2 linked regions of the Solidesulfovibrio fructosivorans JJ] genome follow. The protein of the gene in region 1 binds, or shares a complex with, the protein of each later gene. Links are inferred from orthologs where the notes say so. Each region holds a gene or a part of one and is shown on either strand. Other genes may lie near its edges.

The links.
Region 2: the proteins of tig (region 1) and rpsG are in contact, whole or in part, in a crystal structure (PDB 3GTY), measured with the Thermotoga maritima proteins. The link is inferred for Solidesulfovibrio fructosivorans JJ] from one-to-one orthologs. Residues at the interface, in WP_004081061.1 of Thermotoga maritima: Glu122, Val124, Val129, Leu130, Tyr133, Glu188, Gly259, Ile262, Tyr263, Glu266, Ser270, Glu273, Gln274, Glu277, Arg308, Gln311, Ile312, Ser315, Tyr316, Glu325, Arg329, Arg336, Leu363, Phe366, Trp367, Arg373, Leu377, Arg381, Leu384, Glu387; in WP_004081843.1 of Thermotoga maritima: Lys34, Lys52, Lys55, Glu59, Arg62, Gln63, Glu66, Asn67, Lys69, Val71, Arg95, Ala109, Lys110, Lys111, Gly112, Arg113, Pro114, Glu117, Glu121, Ile124, Ala125, Tyr127, Asn128, Asn129, Thr130, Gly131, Lys135, Asp139, Arg142, Met143.

What each region holds. Positions count from the first base shown.
Region 1 is NZ_AECZ01000039.1:25,356-33,068, forward strand. Bases 4,725-7,713 are described here. They hold tig (trigger factor), read left to right. Parts: upstream 4,725-5,546; coding sequence 5,547-6,881; downstream 6,882-7,713. Other genes in these bases: DESFRDRAFT_RS18260 (hydantoinase B/oxoprolinase family protein), read left to right, coding at 4,725-5,199; clpP (ATP-dependent Clp endopeptidase proteolytic subunit ClpP), read left to right, coding at 7,055-7,669. Outside these bases: DESFRDRAFT_RS18250 (hydantoinase/oxoprolinase family protein), read left to right, coding at 1-1,351; DESFRDRAFT_RS18255 (hypothetical protein), read left to right, coding at 1,770-2,516; DESFRDRAFT_RS22400 (hypothetical protein), read left to right, coding at 2,539-3,576; more of DESFRDRAFT_RS18260, read left to right, coding at 3,634-4,724. UniProt on the Bacillus subtilis protein: Involved in protein export. Acts as a chaperone by maintaining the newly synthesized protein in an open conformation. Functions as a peptidyl-prolyl cis-trans isomerase.
Region 2 is NZ_AECZ01000009.1:119,735-127,355, forward strand. Bases 2,274-5,170 are described here. They hold rpsG (30S ribosomal protein S7), read left to right. Parts: upstream 2,274-3,435; coding sequence 3,436-3,906; downstream 3,907-5,170. Other genes in these bases: DESFRDRAFT_RS08475 (outer membrane beta-barrel protein), read left to right, coding at 2,274-2,878; rpsL (30S ribosomal protein S12), read left to right, coding at 3,047-3,418; fusA (elongation factor G), read left to right, coding at 3,925-5,170. Outside these bases: DESFRDRAFT_RS08460 (C40 family peptidase), read left to right, coding at 1-159; DESFRDRAFT_RS08465 (hypothetical protein), read left to right, coding at 389-1,516; DESFRDRAFT_RS08470 (sll1863 family stress response protein), read right to left, coding at 1,665-1,952; more of DESFRDRAFT_RS08475, read left to right, coding at 2,261-2,273; more of fusA, read left to right, coding at 5,171-5,997; tuf (elongation factor Tu), read left to right, coding at 6,065-7,258; rpsJ (30S ribosomal protein S10), read left to right, coding at 7,264-7,581; rplC (50S ribosomal protein L3), read left to right, coding at 7,594-7,621.

The sequences.
Region 1 (7,713 bases):
CGACCTGGAAGCCGGGCTGGGCCGGGAAGCGGCGCTTTCGGTCATGCAGTCGAGCGGCGGGCTCATCACCGCCCAAACGGCCCGCCACGAGCCGGTGCGCACGATCCTTTCCGGCCCGGCCGGCGGGGTCGTTGCCGCCTTGGCCGTGGGCAAGGCCGCCGGTTTCGACAGCCTCATCACCTTCGACATGGGCGGCACCTCCACCGACGTTTCGCTTCTCGACGGCGGTCTGTCCGTGGCCATGGAAACGCGCCTTGCCGGCCTGCCGATCAAGACGCCCATGATCGACATCCACACCGTGGGCGCGGGCGGCGGCTCGTTGGCCGCCCTCGACGTCGGCGGGGCGCTGACCGTCGGGCCTCAAAGCGCCGGGGCCGATCCCGGGCCGGCCTGCTACGGCAGGGGCGAGGGGCTGACCGTCACCGACGCCAACCTTTTTCTCGGCCGGCTTGCCCCGGATCATTTCCTTGGCGGCGGAATGGCGCTTGCCTCCGATCGCCTGCCGCCGTTGTTCAAGCGCCTGGGCGCGGCGGCCGGCCTGACGCCGGTCGAAGCGGCCGAGGGCATCGTGGCCGTGGCCGAGGCGGCCATGGAGCGGGCCATCCGGGTCATCTCCGTGGAGCGCGGCCATGATCCGGCGGATTTCGCGCTGCTTTCCTACGGCGGCGCGGGCGGGCTCCACGCCGTGTCCCTGGCCCGGCTGCTCGGCGTCCAAACGGTTGTCGTGCCGCGCCATCCGGGTCTCTTTTCTGCCCTTGGCATGCTTCACGCCGATATCGTCAAGGATTTTTCCGAAACCGTCATGCTGTCTTCGGACAAGATCGACGTGTTCGAGCTGGCCGGGCTTTTCGGCTCCCTGGAGGAAAAAGCCCGCCAGGGCATGGCGGCCGAAGGTCTGGACGGCGGCGACATCGTGCTCGAGCGCCAGCTCGACATGCGCTACAAAGGCCAGTCCCACGAATTGCCCATTCGTTTCGTGGCCGACCCCTTCACCGCCTTTCACAACCGCCACGAGGACATTTTCGGCTTCAAGGACCGCAAGGCCGTCATCGAAGTCGTCACGCTTCGCATCCGGGCGCGCGCCGTTCAGGAGAAGCCGCCGTTCAAGGAGGCCGATCACCTTGTCGCGGCGGTGTCCGAGGAGGCCAAGCTCGGCGAACGCCCCCTCGTTTGGCGCACCCGCGAGATCGCGGCCCAGTGGTACGACCGGGAAAAGCTCGCCCCCGGCAACCGCATCCTCGGTCCGGCGCTCATCGCCGAAATTTCGGCCACCACCTTCGTTCCGCCCAAGGCCGAGGCACGCGTGGACGGCTTCGGCAACATCGTCATCGACACGCATGCCGAAGGATGAGGGCGGAGAGGTGAGAGAGGAAGCCTCCGGCGGCCAGGGGGAAACTTTTTGGAAAAAGTTTCCCCCTGGACCCTCTTCAAAAACTTTCCATGGGGGGGAGGGGGGAATGGCTTTTTCGTCCCTTGACGGGGTAGGCTCTATCCCCAGGCCCTTCCAGCGTTCGGCCATGGAGTTGCGGCAGGATTGCTCCCGGGCATGGCGCGTGGTCAGGGCCATGGCTTGCTGCCGGTGATGGGGCGTTGTGACTGGGGCCGGCGGGGGCAGGGCGGACGCGAAGGCGTATTCTTCAAATATGCGCCGCGCGCGGCTGTCCCGCCCCCGCCGGCCCGCCAAAGAAACCAGACCCGGCAGGCCGGGCAGGGTGGCGGAAAATTAGGCAACAGCGCCTTGAAACCGGGTGGCTGACGGGGGCGTCGGGATGCTTGTTATCGGCACGCCATGTTATGGCGGGGTGGTCACGCTGCCCTACATGCTCTCCATGTTGGCGCTCAAGGATGTGCTCAACGCCGCGAAGGTTCCGTTTCGCCTGCTGACGCCCGCCAACGACAGTCTCATCACCCGGGTCCGCAATTCCATCGCCAACACCTTCCTGCGCGACGAGCGGGCCACGCATCTGCTTTTCATCGACGCGGACATCGAGTTCGTTCCGGCCATGGTGCCCCGGCTGCTCGGCAGCGGCAAGGACGTGGTCTGCGGCGTCTATCCGGTCAAGGGTCTGCGTCTGGACCGCGTCATGGCGCAACCGGCGGGGGCCACGCCCCAGGCGGCCGAGGCGGCCAGCCTGGATTACGCGGTCAAGCTCAAGCCCGGCTGCCACATGGACGCCCAGGGATTTCTGGAAGTGGAGTACGCGGCCACGGGGTTCATGATGGTGAGCCGCCGGGCGCTGACGCGCCTGATGGACGCCTATCCGGACTTGCGCTATCGCTATAGTTGCACCAATGAGGAGCCGGCGGACAATTTCGCCTTTTTCGATACGGCCATTGATCCGCAAACGCGCGACTATCTGCCCGAGGATTATGCCTTTTGCAAACGCTGGCGCGACATCGGCGGACAGGTGTTCGTCAGCGTGCCCGGCCGCTTCGCCCACCATGGCGGTAAGGCGTATATTGGAGATTTTGCAATGTATTTGCGAGATGTTACGAAGAAACATACGCATAAATAATTGTTTATTAGGTGAGGATACTGTGGATACTGCGATTCTACTTTCTGTTGTTAAAGTATTGCAAAATGACTATGTAACATTTGATATCGGAGGTAGGCTTAATGCTTTAATTGAAATGCTTAGTGAATTTGAGCGTAATTCAGCAACCGTCGATAATAGTAAGTTTGAAGAATCGACTACAAACTTATTGGAAGCGCTTGATGATTTAAAATTGAACAAGCCATGCCTTTATCAGGAAGTTGTTCTGAATGAAATAAAAGCTTTTGAGTGGCTTGGTGATGAATTAAAAGAGAAAATAAAATCTATCATTAAAAATTATGCAAACAACAGAAAATTAATGATACAAGTGTTGTTGGATTTGAAAGCCAAATTCAACATGTATTTGGCTTCTCTTAACTCTTTGATCAGTGGATTTGCAAGGGTTGGCATTGAGGAGTATGTCCTCTTAGACAATGATGCAAAGATAGTCGTTGTATTTCAGGAAGATATATCGCATTTTTCGCTTGATGCTTTAGAAAAGGAATTTCGTGAACTAAAGAAGACTCTTAACTTTATGTCTGAAATAGTTGGAGATCAAAAAAAAGCTTTTACAGTGTCTTCGATTGGGTCAACTGATTTTACACTTATTATTGATTCTGGATTTAAGACGGCAGCGTTTTTTGCTGCTACAGTAACTTTTTGTTTAAAGATATATAAAGATTACTTGGATATTTTGTTGAAAAGAAAAGAGTTGAAAAAGATGGATTTTCCTGTCGAAGTTATTGAAAAAATAGTATCGGTTAGTGAAGAGATGAAAAATAAAAGAAAAAATGATTTTGTTGAAAATATTATTGCAAAGTATCTGGATAATAATTCTGGTATTGATAGCGGGAGAAAGAGTGAGTTGGTGAATGCAGTTGCTGGTGTTTTGGATGATGTATCTAAAAAAATTGAATCCGGAGTTAGTTTTGATGTAGTGAGTCGTGCTGCTGAGGATGGTATCAAGGGGGCTGGGGATGGAAGTGCTTCGTTTGATGATGCTGTGGCTGCTTTAAAATCTGCTCAAAATGAAATAAAATAACTTAAACTTGATAAGAATATTCTTTTGGCAATAAGCGAATCTAAATAAAGGTTGATCATGAACATCACTCCGATTACCCTGGAAGTCTTCAAGAACAAGTTCGCTTCGGTGGCCGAGGAAATGGGCATGGCGCTGACCCGCGCCGCCTTTTCCCCGAACATCAAGGAACGTCGCGACTTCTCCTGCGCCGTGTTCGACGCCAAGGGCGACATGGTGGCCCAGGCCGCCCATATTCCCGTTCATCTCGGCTCCATGCCGCTTTCCGTGGCCTCCATCATCGAAGCGCTGGAACTGGCCCCGGGCGAAATGGCCATGCTCAACGATCCGTTTCGGGGCGGCACCCACCTGCCCGACATCACGCTTGTCGCCCCGGTCTACGCCGGCACCGACGCCCCGGTCTTCTACGTCGCCAACCGCGCCCACCACGCCGACGTCGGCGGCATGGCCCCCGGCTCCATGCCCCTTTCCACCTCCATATTCCAGGAAGGCCTCGTCATACCGCCGGTGAAAATCGTCGTGGGCGGCGAAATCGTCCCGGACGTCATGAACCTCTTCCTGGCCAACGTGCGCACCCCGGCCGAGCGGCAGGGAGATTTCGCCGCCCAGATCATGGCCAACCGCACCGGCGTCGCCCGCATGGAAGCCCTGGTCAAGGCCCACAGCCTGGAGACCGTGACCGCCATGGCCGAGGCGCTCATGGACTACGCCGAGCGGCTCATGATCGCGACCATCGCCGCCATGCCCGACGGCTCCTACGAAGCCGAGGACAGCCTGGACGACGACGGTGTCGGCGGCCAGGACGTCGCCGTGCGCCTGACGCTTTCCATCGGCGGCGAGGAGGCGGAACTCGATTTCACGGACAGCGATCCCCAAACGGCGGGCTGCGTCAACGCGGTGGGCGCCATCGCCGTCTCGGCCGCGCTCTACGTGTTCCGCTGCCTGGCCGGCGGCAACGCCCCGACCAACGCCGGCTGCCTGCGCCCCATCATCGTGCGCACGGCAGCCGGCACCTTGGTCGATGCCCGCTTTCCGGCGGCCGTGGCCGGCGGCAACGTCGAAACCTCCCAGCGCATTGTGGACGTGATCCTGGCCGCTCTGGCCAAGGCGCTGCCCGGGCGCATTCCCGCCGCCTCGCAAGGCACCATGAACAACGTGGCCATGGGCGGCTTCGACCCGCGCGTCAAAAAATCTTTCACCTACTACGAGACCCTTGCCGGCGGGGCCGGGGCCGATGCGAAGGGCCCGGGACAGTCTGCCGTGCACTCCCACATGACCAATACCCTCAATACGCCCGTCGAGGCGCTGGAATATGCCTACCCGCTGCGCGTCACGCGCTATGCGATCCGCCAGGGTTCCGGCGGTCCGGGCCAACATCCCGGCGGCGACGGGCTGGTGCGCGAGATCGAAGCCCTCGCCCCCATGGAGGTGACCGTGCTCTCCGACCGGCGTTTTCGCGGCCCCTGGGGCCTGGACGGGGGCGGGGAGGGCGCTTCCGGCGTCAATACCGTGACGCGGCGAAACGGCGAGATGGTCATGCCCGGCAAGTTTCACGTGCGCCTGCGCAAAGGCGACCGGCTGCGCATCGAAACCCCCGGCGGCGGGGGCTACGGCGTGATGGGGTAGGGCGAAGAGATGAACCGGGGGCAACTTTTCTGAAGAAAAGTTTCCCCCCGCCCCCCTTCAAAAGACTTTAATAGTAAAAAAAGCATATTATCCGGCACATGCTTTCACCGTTATAAAATTTCGGAAGGGGAGAGCGCGAGAGGGGGAACCCTTTTTAAAGGGTTCCCCCTCTCGCAAAATCTTTCCATCCTTTCTCCCTCTTCCGATCGCGATGTCTCGGGTTTTTGTTCTTTCCTTTCTTTCTTTCTTCGTGTAGTATTGCCTATTTCGTATTCGCAACATCACGCCCCGATCGATCCGAAATCCGCCCGCCGGACCCGGCAAGGGCGATAATCCTGGAGGAAGCCTTGGAATATAACGTCAATCAGATTTCGCCTGTCAAAACACAGGTCAACGTCACCGTCCCCGCCGAGGAGGCGGATGCCGCCCTGGCTACTGCCGTCGCCCTGTACCGCTCCAAGGCCGACATCAAGGGCTTCCGCAAGGGCAAGGTGCCCGCCAGCGTCATCGAGTCGCGCTTCAAGAAGGAAATCACCGCCGAGGCCACCACCGACCTCATAAACGTCCATATCAACGAGATCATGGGCGAGCTCAAGCTCTCGCCGCTTTCCGGCCTGGACGTGAGCGACGCCGCGCTCCAGAAGGGCGAGTCCCTGGAATACACCTTCACCTTCGAGCACGCTCCGGCCTTCGATCTGCCCGAGTACAAGGGCCAGGCCATCGAGGAAGAGGAAGTCGTAATCGGCGACGCCGAAATCGACGCCGTGGTCGAGCGCGTGCGCAAGAATCTGGCCGAGGTCAAGCCCATTGCCGACGCCCGTCCGGCAATGGATGGCGAGGTCGTTTCCGTCACCTTCGAGGCCTTTGAAAACGGCGAGCCCATTCCCGGCGTGCGCGCCGAGAATTTCGAGCTGAGCCTTGGCGAAGGCCAGGCCCTGCCCGAGTTCGAGGCCCTCATCAAGACCATTCCGGCCGGCGAGGAGGGCTCTTCCGAGATGACCTTCCCGGCCGACTTCATCAATACCGATCTGGCCGGCCGCACCGTGCTCATGAAAGTGGCCGTGCACGTGATCAAGGAACGCCTTTTGCCCGAGGTGGACGACGAGCTGGCGAAAAAAGCCGGCAACTTCGAAAACCTGGACAAGATGCGCGAAGCCATTACCATGTCCTACAAGAAATCCCGCGAGGACCTGCACCGCTCCTCGGCCCAGAAAAAGCTGCTGGACAACCTCCTGGCCCAGGTGGAGTTTCCCCTGCCGGAGTCCGTGGTGGAGCAGCAGCTTTCCAGCATGGCCGACGATTTCGTGCAGAAGCTGGAGCGGCAGGGCAAGAGCCTCGCCGGCGTGGGAAAGACCATGGAGGACCTGGAAGCCGAGCTCAAGCCCAAGGCCGAGGAGCTGGTCAAAACCCAGATTTTCCTCGCCGCCGTGGCCGCCAAAGAGGAGCTCTCCGTCAGCCCGCAGGAGATGGACGCGTTTTTCTACCGCCTGTCCACCCAGACCGGGCAGGACGTGGTGCTGCTCAAGCGCTACTACGAGGATAACGGGCTTATGATCCTGGTGCGCGACAAGCTGCTGGCGGACAAGGCCGCCGACTTCATTTACGCCAATGCCCTTGTGACCAAGGTGCCGGCCACTGAAAAGCCGGAGGAAGACGACAAGGGGTATGGCGTGCGCGAGTAGCGCGTCACAAGCTGGCTTCTTTTTTGCATGACCTGTAATGCGGTCATGGTGGGCGAAACGGCGGCAGCCCGTCGTTTCGCCCGGAACCCCAACCCCTGCGGTCGCGGCGAAGGCGGCTGGCGACAAACATAATTGTCGCACCGTGTCGCCCTCCGGCGCAAAAAGGGAGCACAATGACTACCGTCCCTATTGTCATAGAAACCACGGGCCGTTCCGAACGGGCCTACGACATCTATTCGCGTCTGTTAAAAGACCGCATCATCCTGCTCGGCAGCGCGGTGGACGATTACGTCGCCAACCTGATTTGCGCCCAGCTGCTCTTTCTCGAGTCCGAGGACCCGGAAAAGGAAATTTCCCTGTACATCAATTCCCCGGGCGGCGTCGTTTCGGCCGGGCTGGCCATCTACGACACCATGCAGTACGTCATGCCGCCGGTTTCCACGTTGTGCATGGGCCAGGCCGCCAGCATGGGCGCGCTGCTCCTTTGCGCCGGCGCCACCGGCACGCGTTACGCCCTGCCCCACAGCCGCATCATGATCCACCAGCCTTCGGGCGGCTTCCAGGGGCAGGCCACGGATATCGAGATCCACGCCAGGGAGACCAGACGCACCCGCGAGGCGCTCAACGAGATCATGGCCAAGCACACCGGCCAGCCCATTGAGAAGATCCAGGTCGACACCGAGCGCGACAATTTCATGAGCGCCGAGGAAGCCGTGGCCTACGGCCTCGTCGATAAGGTGTTTGCCTCCAGGGAACCTGTTGCGAAAACGGAATCCGGGGACGCCTAACCGCGCCTTGGGTTTCGCTTAAATGGCCCGGAGGCCCGGGCAAA
Region 2 (7,621 bases), on another replicon or contig:
TGCAGCGAACTTGTCGCCGAGTGCTATCAGCGCATGGGGCTGTTGCCCGAGGCGCCAGGCTCCAACGAGTACACGCCCAAGGATTTTTCCTGCGAAAAAGGCTTGTGCCTGGGGCGTGGCTACGGGCTCGAATACGAGATCGAGATCGACAGCCTCTAGGCTTGATGGTGAAAAAGCGGGGGAAGGGCCTTGCCGTCGCGGGGTCCTTCCCCTTTGGCGTTATGGCCTTCCCACGGGCGGCGAAACAGGCTCTGGCCCGCACGTTGCTTGTAACCGTTTGACGCCGCCAGCGTCGGAAGCCCTTTCCTTTTTCAGGCACGGCTTTTGCCTATCTCACGGCGGGGAGCGATGCACCCGGCAAAAAATTCCGCCCCCCGGGAGGTTTGGCATGAGCGTCCAGTCCATTGGGCAATCATCCGGCGACAATTGGCTCCAGCAGCTGCTTGCCAGCTACGGGCAGACCCGTTCCAGCCAGTCGTCCATCCTGAGTCTCCTGTCGCAGGGAAGCGACGCCACCGACGGCACGTCGGCAACTTCTTCCGACGCCTCCGCGTCCACGACCAGCTCCGTCGGAAGCTTCAACGACATCCTTACCGCGCTTCTAAACGGCACCGGATTGTCCTATGATATGGAAACCGGTTCCCTTACCGCGTCCGGCCAGGCCGAGGCGTCGGGGGAAGCCGGCATGCCGCCTCCCCCCTTCATGCAAGGGACCGGTCGGCCCGAACTGACCCGCAGCGCGACTGAAACCAAAAATGACGACGGCAGCACCACGCGCAACGTCACCATGACCAATGCCGAAGGCAAGGTGGTCGGCACCGAAAAAACGACCGAAAACGCCGATGGTTCGTTCACCACGGTCATGACCATGACCGACCCGGGGGGCAACACGTCCACCCGGACCATCAACGGCGAGAACACCGATGACGGCTTCAAGGTCACGGACACCCTCACCAATGCCGATGGCAACGTCCTGGAACGCCGCACCCACCTTACCGCCGCCGACGGCAGCGTCACGAGCTCCGTCACCCGCAACGGCCCCGACGGCGGTTCCGTGGCTGAAAGCGAAAGCTACGATGCCGACGGCAACCTGTTGTCCACCACGTCTTCGACCACGTCGCCGGCAACGAGCGTCGCCTCGGCCGACTCCACGTCGGGCGGCGCCGGCGCGTCGGGCGGTTCCTCCGCCTCCGGGGCGTCGTCCTCCGGCGGCTCCGAGTCGTCCGACAACGACAGCACCACGACCACCGTGACCACGACGTTCACTTCCGAGAGCATGCAGGAGACCATTACGGTCACGGACGTCAATGGCAAAATTGTAAGCCAAAAGACCAAGGACATCCCCTTTTCGCGCTCGGCCAAGGGCAGCAGCTTCGGCTCGAATGTGCCGGATGCGGACAGCCTGGCCGACATCACCGGCCAATACCTCCACCGTTATGGCGCGAACCGCTACGGTTCCGCGCAATCGCAAACGAAATCCGATTCAGGCAGCGGCGGGCTTTCCGTGGAGGCCTAGGCGGAAGCGGGACATGCGGGGGAAGGATGCTTCTCCCGGACAGGCAAGAAGGGCGACCCGGCGGTCGCCCTTCTTGCCTGGAAAAGGGAGGCGGGCAGGCGTCGGCAGCGAGCCTGGGAGAAGGGGAGGGGAAGCCCGGGACCTCTTCCTAAAATTTGCTTCTGGCCCGGCGCAAGGCCGCCTTGAGGTCGCCGAGGGCGGATTCGAAACCCTCGCGCAATTCGGCCAAAGCGTCGCCGCCGCCCTTGCGCAAAAGGGTCAATTTGTAGCGGGCCTTGTCGTAGGTGTCGAGTAGATGCTCGAGCTCCCCGGTCCAGCGATCGAAAGAATCCGGACCCTTGCCCTGGGCTTCCTTCTTCGCTTCCTCGATTTTGGTCTTGTACGTGGCAAGCTGCTCTTCCAGATCGACCCCGAAGGGCTTTTTGGCTTTCGGCATCGTGCGTTCTCCCTGGCTGCGCTCCTGGTTAAGGAATACCCAATGCCGGAAGTGAGGGCAAGGTTTTGGGGGCGAGAAGGCGGCTCTTGCGCAACGTCATGGGGTTTGTTAGAAGGCAAAACGTGAAGTCCGGCAGGGGAAAGAAATTCCGGGGAGGAAATCGCCCGGTCCCCCTGGCCAATCCGGCAAGGCGACTTATGTCTAACTTCAGACAAGCCCCGCGTCGAAACAGCCCGCCCATAGGGCGTGTAGGGGAGCGCGCGAGGTCGCAAACGCCACTGTTTAAGGACCAGACAAGGAGGAAGGCCATGAACGCGCGTGTGCAAAAATTATTGGTACTGGCTATGGCCGTGATGATCGGCTTGGCCGCTGTGCCGTCCCGTTCATTTGCCATGGGCGAGGCCGGCACGGCGTATGTCACGCCGGAATTCGGTTTTTATGGCGTGAGCCAGAAGGAAGTCGATTCCTATCTCACCTTCGGCGCCAGCGGCGGCTACTTCGTGATGGACGGCCTGTCCATCGGCCTGGAAGCCCTGGCCTATTCGTTCAACCAGCGCAAGATCGACCATAACACCCCGGCGGGGAACTTCGCCTACGCCGTGGCCCGCAACGACGGCTACACCCAGAATCCCTGGGCCTTTGGCGCCAACGCTCTGATCCGCTTCTACCCGGTGCACACCGAGAAGGCCGCCTTCTACATCGGCACCGGCATCGGCGGCCTCTTCTCCGGCGACCGGGTGCCGTTCTACAGCAACGGCGGTCGCGGCAACTTCTCCAACCCGACCCTTCCCGTGGACCTCGGTTTCACCGTCAACCTGTCCCAGAACGTGGCCTTCGAGCTGGCCGGCCGCTACCAGCGCATCGGCTTCGACAACCACGGCCTGGACGGTTGGGGTGGCCACGGCGGCATTCGCATCACTTTCTAGCTGACAAACGTCGGCGACTAGGGTAATTAGTCAGGCCCTCCCGCCCACAGGAGCGGGAGGGTCTGTTTTTTTCACGGAGCGTCCCATCGCCGCTTGACATGGGTAGGTGATGGGTCTATATGCCTCTGTCTTTGCCATACACTACGATTTTTTTGAACGGAGACGGCTATGCCCACGATCAACCAGCTTATCCGCAAGGAGCGGGCCCAGGTGACCAAGCGCCGCAAGACGCCCGCCCTGCAAGCCTGCCCGCAGCGTCGGGGTGTGTGCACCCGTGTGTACACCACCACGCCGAAAAAGCCGAACTCGGCTTTGCGTAAGGTCGCCCGCGTGCGCCTGACCAACGGCATCGAGGTGACCTCCTACATCCCGGGCGAAGGCCACAACCTGCAGGAACACTCTGTGGTGATGATCCGGGGCGGCCGCGTCAAAGACCTTCCCGGCGTCCGGTATCATATCATCCGCGGCACGCTCGACACCGCCGGCGTTGCCGACCGCCGTCAGGGCCGTTCCAAGTACGGCGCCAAACGGCCCAAGTAAGTTAAGGAGAGACGCGTATGCCGCGTAAAGGTCCGGTTTCCAAGCGTTCGGTGCTGCCCGATCCCAAGTTCGGCAGCCATCTGGTGACCAAGTTCATCAACCGTCTGATGTACGACGGAAAGAGGGGCGTGGCCGAGGGGCTTTTCTACAAGGCCGTGGACGTGCTGGCCGAGAAGTCCGGCGAAGATCCGCTGAAGGCCTTCGAGAAGGCCGTGGCCAACGTCAAGCCCCATATGGAAGTCAAGCCCCGTCGGGTCGGTGGCGCCACCTATCAGGTGCCCATGGAAGTCCGGCCCGAGCGGCAGCTCACCCTGGCCCTGCGCTGGCTGGTGGGCAATGCCCGGTCCCGGGGCGAGAAGGGCATGGCGGAGAAGCTTTCCGGCGAGTTGCTGGATGCCTATCACAATCGCGGCGGAGCCGTGAAAAAGAAAGAGGATACGCACCGCATGGCCGACGCCAACAAGGCGTTTGCCCATTACCGGTGGTAGTCGCACAAGGATAGCGTCGTGTCTAAGACTGTACCCATTGAGCGGCAACGCAATATCGGCATCATGGCACACATCGATGCCGGAAAGACGACCACCACCGAACGTATTCTGTATTACACCGGGGTGTCGCACAAGATCGGCGAGGTCCATGACGGCCAGGCCACCATGGACTGGATGGTTCAGGAGCAGGAGCGCGGCATTACGATCACTTCCGCCGCCACCACCTGTTTCTGGCGCGACCATCGCATCAACATCATCGACACGCCCGGCCACGTGGATTTTACCATCGAGGTGGAACGGTCTCTGCGTGTCCTCGACGGGGCGGTCGCCGTGTTCGATGCCGTTTCCGGCGTCGAACCCCAGTCCGAGACGGTCTGGCGGCAGGCCGAACGCTACAGCGTTCCCCGCATGAGCTTCGTCAATAAGATGGACCGCGTCGGCGCGGACTTTTTCCGTTGCGTCGACATGATCCGCGACCGCCTGGGCGCCAAGCCCGTGCCCCTGCAGATCCCCATCGGCGCCGAGGAGAATTTCCAGGGCGTCGTGGACATGATCCAGGGCAAGGCCGTCTATTTCGATACCGAGTCCCTGGGCAAGGAGTATGTCTACAAGGACATCCCGGCCGAGCTGATGGAGCGCTATGAAGAGCTGCACCAGCACATGGTCGAGGCCATTGCCGAGGAAGACGAGGTCCTCATGGAGAAGTACCTCGGCGGTGAGGAGCTCACCCCCGAGGAACTGATCGCCGGCATCCGCAAGGCCACCATCAACCTGGCCATCTGCCCGGTGCTGTGCGGCTCGGCATTCAAGAACAAGGGCGTGCAGCCCCTGCTCGACGCCGTGGTCGACTACCTGCCGTCTCCCGTCGACATCCCGCCCATCAAGGGCCACGATCCCGACGACGAGGAAAAGATCATCGAGTGCCCCTGCGACGTGAACGCGCCCCTGGCCGCCCTGGCCTTCAAGCTCATGAGCGATCCGTTCATCGGCCACCTGACCTTCCTGCGCCTCTATTCCGGCCGCATCGAGTCCGGCATGACCGTTCTCAATGCCAACACCGGCAAAAAGGAGCGCATCGGCCGCCTGCTCAAGATGCATGCCAACAAGCGTGAAGAGATAAAGTCCGCTGACGCCGGCGACATCGTGGCCGCCGTGGGCATGAAGATCACCTCCACCGGCGACACGCTGTGCGCGGACAACCGCCCCGTGGCCCTGGAGTCGCTCAACATCCCCGAGCCCGTCATCGAGGTCGCCATCGAGCCCAAGACCAAGGCCGACCGCGACACGCTGTCCCAGGCGCTTGGCAAGCTGGCCAAGGAGGACCCGTCCTTCCGCGTCAAGTCCGACGAGGAATCGGGCCAGACCCTGATCGCCGGCATGGGCGAGCTGCACCTGGAGATCATCGTCGACCGGCTGATGCGCGAGTTCGGTGTCAACGCCAATGTCGGCGCGCCCCAGGTCGCCTACCGCGAGACCATCACCAAGCCGATCAAGAACGATCTGCGCTACGTCAAGCAGACCGGCGGTCGCGGCCAGTACGGCCATGTGGTGCTGGAAATCGAACCCAAGGAAGACGGCGGCTACGAGTTCGTCAATGGAATCGTGGGCGGCGTCATTCCCAAGGAATACATCCCGGCCGTCGACAAAGGCATCCAGAACGCCATGAAGGGCGGCGTCATCGCCGGCTTCCCCCTGGTGGATGTCCGGGCCAAGCTGGTCTTCGGCTCCTACCACGAAGTCGACTCCTCGGAGCAGGCGTTTTTCATCTGCGCCTCCCAGTGCTTCAAGGAGGCCGTGCACAAGGCCGCTCCGGTGCTGCTTGAGCCGATCATGGCCGTGGAAGTGGTGACGCCGGAGGAATACATGGGCGACGTCATGGGCGACCTGAACGGCCGTCGCGGCCGCATCGCCAAGATGGATTCCCGGGCCGGCTCCCAGATCATCACCGCCAACGTGCCCCTGTCGTCCATGTTCGGGTATGCCACGGACCTGCGTTCCAAGTCGCAGGGCCGGGCCACCTTCAGCATGCAGTTCGACCACTACGAGAAGGTCCCGGCCGCTCTGGCCGAGGAAATAATGAAGAAGAAATAACGCCCGTAGCGAGACGGGCGAGGTGGAACATTAACGATCCGCAAGCGCGGATGTTCAGGGGGACGACATGGGCAAGGCGAAATTCGAGCGGAAAAAGCCGCACGTCAACATCGGCACCATCGGGCACATCGACCACGGCAAGACCACGCTGACGGCCGCCATCACGCGTCTGGCCAGCCTCAAGGGTTTTGGCGAGTACATTCCTTTCGACCAGATCGACAAGGCGCCCGAGGAAAAGGAACGTGGCATCACCATCGCCACGGCCCACGTCGAGTACGAGACCGACAAGCGGCATTACGCTCACGTCGACTGCCCCGGTCACGCCGACTACATCAAGAACATGATCACCGGCGCGGCCCAGATGGACGGCGGCATCCTCGTGGTGGCCGCAACCGACGGCCCCATGCCCCAGACCCGTGAGCACATTCTGCTCGCCCGTCAGGTCGGCGTGCCGCAGCTCGTCGTCTTCATGAACAAGGTCGACCTGGTCGACGACCCCGAACTGCTCGAGCTGGTCGAACTCGAGGTGCGCGAACTGCTCACCAAGTACGGCTTCCCCGGCGACGACATTCCGATCATCAAGGGTTCGGCCCTGAAGGCCCTTGAGGCCGAAGGCCCGGACAGCCCGGACGCCAAGCCGATCTTCGAGCTGCTCGACGCCTGCGACGCGTACATCCCCGAGCCCAAGCGCGACGTGGACAAGCCGTTCCTCATGCCCATCGAGGACGTGTTCTCCATCTCCGGCCGCGGCACCGTGGTCACCGGCCGTGTCGAGCGCGGTATCATCACCGTGGGCGACGAAGTGGCGATCATCGGCATCAAGGACACGGTCAAGACCACCTGCACCGGCGTCGAGATGTTCCGCAAGATCCTCGACCAGGGCCAGGCCGGCGACAACGTCGGCGTGCTCCTTCGCGGCGTCAAGCGCGACGAGGTCGAGCGCGGCCAGGTTCTGGCCAAGCCGGGCTCCATCACGCCGCACCGCAAGTTCAAGGCCGAGGTCTACGTTCTCAACAAGGAAGAGGGCGGCCGCCACACCCCGTTTTTCACCGGCTACCGTCCCCAGTTCTATTTCCGCACGACCGATATCACGGGCGTCGTGACCCTGGCCGAGGGCGTCGAGATGGTGATGCCCGGCGACAACGCCACGTTCAACGTGGAGCTGATCGCCCCCATCGCCATGGAGAAGGGCCTGCGCTTCGCCATCCGCGAAGGCGGCCGTACCGTCGGCGCCGGCGTCGTGTCGGAAATCGTGGAGTAAATATCATGGTTTCCATGCAAAACGATCGCATTCGCATTAAGCTTAAGGCCTACGACTACCGCATCCTGGACAAGGCGGTGGCCGAGATCGTGGATACCGCGCGCAATACCGGCGCCGGCGTTGCCGGGCCGATCCCGCTGCCCACGGATATCAACAAGGTCACGGTCAACCGCTCCGTGCACGTGGACAAGAAGTCCCGCGAGCAGTTCGAGATGCGGGTTCACAAACGTCTTTTGGACATTATGGAGCCCACGCAGCAGACGGTGGACGCGCTCGGCAAGCTGAGCCTGCCCGCCGGTGTTGACGTGGAAATCAAGCTCTAAGGGAAGGTCGGCATGGCTGCCACGCTTGGAATACTCGGCC